One region of the Lactobacillus sp. PV012 genome, then DNA from elsewhere that is predicted to be linked to it. Evidence: riboswitches for the same ligand, from Rfam matches in the RefSeq annotation. Region 1 holds a riboswitch; the other holds the start of a gene.
What was found. Region 1 has a riboswitch for lysine ahead of lysA (diaminopimelate decarboxylase). Riboswitches for the same ligand answer to the same signal wherever they lie in the genome.
Positions count from the first base shown of each region.

Region 1 (3,281 bases):
AGCAGGTTGGAAAAAGAAGATCAAATTATCTTGTGGTTGATTTTCACTAAAATAACTTAAGATCCCTAAAGCTACTGTCATATGAATATCATGCCCACATGCATGCATAACATTGGGAGTTTTAGAAGAATAAGGTAAATTTGTCTGTTCAGTCACAGGTAAAGCATCCATATCAGCGCGATAGCCAATATTTTTGCGAGGAGCTTTTCCTTTTACTTTTACTAAAATAGCAGTTGGCAAACTCTCAGGAACCATTATTTCGAGGTATTCTTGGTTTAATTTTCTAATTTCTTCTATTAATAAAGCCTGAGTTTTGAATTCTTTTAAAGCTAATTCTGGAATTTGATGTAATTTTCTTCTAATACTAATTAGTTCATTTTCAGTTAAGATACTCATCCTTATAGCTTCCTTAAATCTTCTTCTAATCCTGTTTTACTGGATGTCTGATCATCAACTTTTTTAATGAAACGTGCTGGTACTCCGGCAACTACTGTATAAGGTTCCACATCTTTGGTAACAATTGCACCCGCAGCTACTACCGCTCCCTTTCCAATGTGTACTCCTTCAATTACTACCGCATTTGCTCCAATTAAAACATCATCTTCCACTACAACTGGTTTGGCACTAGCTGGTTCAATTACTCCTGCCAAAACTGCTCCAGCCCCAATATGAGAATTTTTACCGACAATTGCTCGTCCTCCAAGGACTGCTCCCATATCAATCATACTGCCTTCACCAATTTCTGCACCTATATTAATAATGGCTCCCATCATAATAACTGCATTTTTGCCAATTACTACTTGATCACGAATTAAAGCACCTGGTTCAATTCGAGCATCAATTTCTTTTAAATTAAGTAAAGGAACAGCGGAATTACGAGCAACATTTTCTATATGATAATCAGTAATTAAATCTTGGTTATCTTTTAAAAATTTTTTTACTACTTCCCATTCTCCAAAAATTGTTCCGCTATGACTTTCAGTGAAATTTTGAATATCCTTTGGAAATTCTACTTTATCTAAATTTCCTTTTAAATAAACTTTAATAGGTGTCTTCTTTGGTGCGTTACCAATAAAATTAATGATTTCTTCTGCATTTAGTTCTGCCATAAGTCAATTCCTCCACTAATTTATATATGATTCATCTAAGTGAACTAAGTCGGCTAAGCTTTCTCTTTTTACTACTAATTTATCCTGACCATTTTCTACAAAGACTACTGCTGGTCGAGGATTACGATTATAATTTGAAGCCATCGAGTATCCATAAGCTCCTGTATTTAACATAGCTAAGATATCCCCTGCTTTTACATCCGGTAATGGTTGGTTACTTGCTAAAAGATCACCTGATTCACAATATTTACCCGCAATTCTAACTTCTTGGGTAACTTCTTTAAAAGGATTATTTGCTAATACTGTATCATAATCTGCTTGATATAAAGCTGGACGAATATTATCTCCCATCCCTCCATCAACAGTAATATAAGGTTGATAACCAGAAACTTTTTTACTGCTACCAACTGTATAAAGATTGATTGCAGCTGGTCCAACAATTGAACGACCAGGTTCAATATTAATTTCTGGCATCTTCAAATCAGCCTTTTCAGTTTCTTGTTTAATAGTTTGAACAATTACTTTTACAAATTCTTCTGGTGCCAAGGGATGATCATTTTCTACATATCTAATTCCAAATCCCCCACCTACATTCAAAATCTGCGTTTCATAATGGTATTTTTCGTACCATTGCTTTGCGACCTCTACTAACTTACGGGCAGCCATTTTAAATCCTTCTACTTCAAAGATTTGGGAACCAATATGAGCATGAATGCCTAGCATATTCATTCGAGGATTATTTAATACTTTTACTAGAGCTTCTTCGGCTTGGCCTGATTTTAAATCAAAACCAAATTTACTGTCTTCTTGACCTGTTTGGTCATATTCATGAGTATGAGCAGAAATTCCTGGCGTGATTCTTAACATTACATCTATTTTGCTATTCTTTTCTGCCAAAATATCACTTAAAAGTTCAATTTCATGAAAATTATCAATTATGATTTTCCCAACGCCATGCTCTACTGCCATCTCAAGTTCAAAACGGGATTTATTGTTCCCATGAAAACTAAGTTTCTCCATTGGAAATCCTGCTTGGTAGGCTGTATAAAGTTCTCCAGCTGAAACTACATCCGCATAAGCGCCTTCTTGATCAACCACTTCATAAATTGCTTTTGCCGCAAAGGCTTTACTAGCATAGCTAACTGCATAGTTTACTTTTTCTTGATCAAATACTTTCTTAAAAGCACGGATTTGGTTACGAATCTTACTTACATCATAAACAACCAATGGTGTGCCATACTTGTGTGCTAAGGCGAGTGTGTCTACACCACCAATCATTAAATGATTTTCTGCATTGACATCATTTTTGTTAACTTGTAAATTCATTTTAATTCTCCTATCATCTTTGCGGTAGAAGCGCTTGGAAAAACAAAAATCCTTTGCTTGCAGAGGGTGCAAACAAAGGATTAACTAAAAATCATTAATCAAATTGATCGACAGCGCTCCGCGAATCTTTCGCGACAGTTCGCAGCTTCTTCAACTACGACCCAGCAGATAAGTTGGCTTTTATCTGCTTCGGCAACTTCCCCTTTCCTAGTTAGTCAAAACTTCTGCCCAGCTCATAACTAGTACTCTTGTCAGTTGCACCTCTTCGATTTACTTAGATTCTATACTTTTATTAATTAACAATCAAGTAGTTTACCACTTTTTTTAATTATTCTTGCAGATATATTAATCTATGTTAAAATTCAGTTAATTTAAAAGTTTAATTTTAACATAATTAATTCATCTATCCATTTATGAAAGAAGGAAATGCAAATGAAAGTAATTAAGTTTGGAGGAAGCTCTTTAGCAAGTGGCTCTAAGATTGATCAAGCTTTAAATATTATTAAAAGTGATCCTCAAAGACAAGTAATCGTTGTCTCAGCTCCTGGCAAAAGATCAAGTGATGATATCAAAGTAACTGATTTATTAATTAAATATGCTAATTTAACTTTAAGAAAAGATGATCTAACTGAAATTCAAAGAAAGATATTTTCCCGTTATCAGGAAATAGCTCACTACTTTAATTTAGCTGATGCAGACCTAACAGAAATCAAGCAATATTTACTTTCACTACCAACCAAAGTCTACCCAAATGAAGAATATTTAATGGCAAACTTTAAAGCGCACGGTGAAAGATTAAATGCGATGCTAATTGCCAAAATATTACAAAAAAATGGTCTTAAAGCA
Region 1 is NZ_CP041983.1:592,247-595,527, reverse strand. It holds gene FP433_RS03005 (N-acetyldiaminopimelate deacetylase) at 1-396, opposite strand, end outside; gene dapD (2,3,4,5-tetrahydropyridine-2,6-dicarboxylate N-acetyltransferase) at 399-1,109, opposite strand; gene lysA (diaminopimelate decarboxylase) at 1,125-2,435, opposite strand; lysine riboswitch at 2,539-2,708, opposite strand; gene FP433_RS02990 (aspartate kinase) at 2,868-3,281, shown strand, end outside.

Region 2 (3,281 bases), 410 kb from region 1:
ATCGCTTGCCAGTACCAGCTATAGATCGTATAAACAATTACAGCAAGATCACAAAGTATATAAAATTCGTTCATAGAAACTCCTTAGACATTTTCTTTATCAATAATCTTACAACAATTTACAGCTTTTTTCTTTAGAAAGATCTTCTACTTTTAAGAAAATTCTTTAATTTCAGATTGAGTCAAGGAACAACTTGCTCTAAAATTATTTCTGTACTAATTAAAGAAAGGACACCAAAATGCAAATTTTACATCTCTATCAGCCTTTTTTTGATGGAAATAACTGGGCTCATGTCCTAACCAGTGGACGCGACTGGCTAATGATTTTAACTTTAATTTTAATGGAATGTCTTCTTTCAGTAGATAATGCGGTTGTCCTTGCTGCTCAAACTCAAGCACTTCCTAATGAAGAGCAGCAAAGAAAGTCCCTTATTTATGGCCTTTGGGGTGCTTATCTTTTCCGCTTTATCGTTATTGGTGTGGGAACATATTTAATCCACTTTTGGGAAATTAAATTACTTGGAGGCCTTTACCTTCTATATTTAGTTTATAAATATTTTTATGAACTTAAACATCCTAAAGAAACCGCCCAAAAAGAAGCAGCTCTTGAAAAAAAGGAAAAAGAGAAATTACTTGCAAGTGGCAAACATAAACATCACTTATCACTTTTCTGGCGAACTGTGATTTCAATTGAATCAATGGATATTGTTTTTTCAATTGATTCTGTTTTAGCGGCTTTAGCAATGTCTAATAATCCTGTGGTTGTTTTAATTGGAGGAATGATTGGAATCTTATGCATGCGTGGTGTCGCAGAAATCATTATTAAATTAATGAAAATTATTCCTGAACTCCAAACCATGGCCTATCTTTTAATTACAATTATTGCCCTTAAGCTTTTGGTTTCCCTTCCCCCACTTAATTTTAAAGTCCCAGATAGCATCTTTGCGCTAATCGTTTTTTCAACAGTGGGTGGAACAATTATTTTTCACTACTTGCGTCCAGCTAATCGTCATCATTAACCTTATTTTCTAGTATTATTTTTTTCAAAGCAATTGCTTGATTATGCTTAAGATTTTTTGCACCATATAAGAAAAGAACATCCCCAGCTGCTAATTTTTCAGTTACAAGTTCAGTAAATTCCTGAAAGTGGGGATTTTTCTTTAACTCTAATTTATACTTTTTATAAAACTCTTCCCAACGTTCATCTTGATGATTGAACCACTTACGCAATTCACTGCTAGGGGCAATTTCCTTATCCCATAAATCTAATTTTGCCCGCACTTTGCTCATTCCTCGAGGCCAAAGTCGATCTACCAAAATTCGATAACCGCTTGGCTGATTTTTATCATAAATTCTAACTACTTTAATTTCACTCATTTTTCTTTCCATTAATTAATCTAATCATCTCAGTATTGAAAGGACTGTTTACTTTGAATTATAGTGAGTTTTTTACCAATCGTCCAACCGAAGAAATTGCTCAAGACCTACTAGGTCGTACTCTTTCTTTTGATAATGGCCAAGAAACTTTAGCTGGCACAATAGTTGAAACTGAAGCCTACCTAGGGCCCAAAGATCGCGCTGCCCATTCATATAATGGCAGACGCAGTCAAGCAAATGAAGGCTTATATTGTCCAGGAGGACATCTATATATTTATTCCCAACGCCAATATTTTTTCTTTGATGTAGCTACCCAAGAAAAGGATAATCCCCAAGGAGTTTTAGTACGAGCAATTGAACCAACTGCTGGACTTACAACAATGATTAAAAATCGTAATGGCAAAAATGGTGCCTTAGTCACTAATGGCCCAGGAAAATTAATGCAGGCTTTTGGCATCCATAGCCGTAAGTGGGATCTTGCTTCCTTAGAAGAATCTCCTTTTACTATTGATCTAACCTCTAAGCGTCCCATTGAAAAAATCCTCGCTTTACCCCGAGTTGGTATTAATCAATCTGATCCTGAATGGGCTAATAAAAAGTTACGTTATATCGTTGCAGGTAATCCTTTTATCTCAGATATTAAGAAAAAAGAAATCAAAACTTCCCATGGATTTGACAAAAGTTAAAAAATCCGTTATTATTTGGCACAGTTAAATAATCTCCAATACAATAGAGGTTGCAAATATCACGAAAGATTTAAGAGCTCACGACTAGCAAAGAAGATTTCTTTTAGGATATTTGCCGAAATTAGTTATTGAGTCGTGTTAATAATTAGTTGGGCTACAAGAGAATATCTTGTAGACTGTCCTGGCTTAGCTTCAGGGAGCGCTATCTGATTTGGTTTAAATACTGATGATTTTTCACCTCGTTGTTTTGTAACAGCGAGGTTTTATTATGCTTTTATTGTGTTGGCTTAATTTTTGGAGGATTTTCAAAGTGAAGTCAAAATTAAAATGGCTATCAGCCTTTCTAGCTTTAGTTTTAACTTTGGTGATTGGTTTAAATACTAGTCATCAAAAAGTACAAGCTGCTAATCCGGTTCTAAAAATCGGAATGGAAGCAAATTACCCACCATACAACTGGACACAAACTACCGATGAAAATGGAGCTGTTCCAATTGACGGCTCTAAGCAATACGCTAATGGTTACGATGTTCAAATTGCTAAAATTATTGGTAAAAAACTCCATCGTAAAGTAGTTGTTGAAAAAACTGAATGGGATGGATTGTTACCTGCTTTAACATCTGGCAAGATTGACTTAATTATTGCTGGAATGACCCCTACAGCTGCTAGAAGAAAAGCGATTAACTTCTCTGAGCCTTACCGTAAAAGTACTTTTGTGGTTATTACTAACAAAGACAGTAAATATGCCAAAGCCACTAGTTTAAAAGATTTTAAAAATGCAAAGATTACTGCCCAACAGGGTACCTTGCACTATGACTTAATTAAGCAATTAAAAGGTGCAAAACGTGAACCTGCTATGCGTAGTTTCTCTGCTATGCGTCAAAGTCTCCAATCTGGTACTATTGATGGATATGTAGCTGAAGATATTGAATATCAATCTTACAAAACAGTTAATCCAAATATTGTTGCGGTTAATTTAAATAAAATGTCTGGCTTTAACATTGATAAGAATGACTCAATTACAAGTATTGGTGTTAAAAAAGGTAACACCAAGCTTTTAAATGAAGTAAATCAAGTATTAGCAGGCATTTCTCAAAAAAAGCGTGACCAATTAATGGCTACTGCTGTCAAAGAACAACCTCAAGCAAACTCCAAGAAGGAAAACTGGTTTGTTTCAATTATGCGTCGCTACGGCTCCATGATTTTGAGTGGGGTTGGTATG
Region 2 is NZ_CP041983.1:184,412-187,692, reverse strand. It holds gene FP433_RS00875 (hypothetical protein) at 1-74, opposite strand, end outside; gene FP433_RS00870 (TerC family protein) at 239-1,018, shown strand; gene FP433_RS00865 (DUF488 domain-containing protein) at 1,002-1,376, opposite strand; gene FP433_RS00860 (DNA-3-methyladenine glycosylase) at 1,430-2,062, shown strand; lysine riboswitch at 2,099-2,275, shown strand; gene FP433_RS00855 (ABC transporter permease subunit) at 2,373-3,281, shown strand, end outside.
Region 2: another riboswitch for lysine. It lies ahead of FP433_RS00855 (ABC transporter permease subunit); the one in region 1 lies ahead of lysA (diaminopimelate decarboxylase).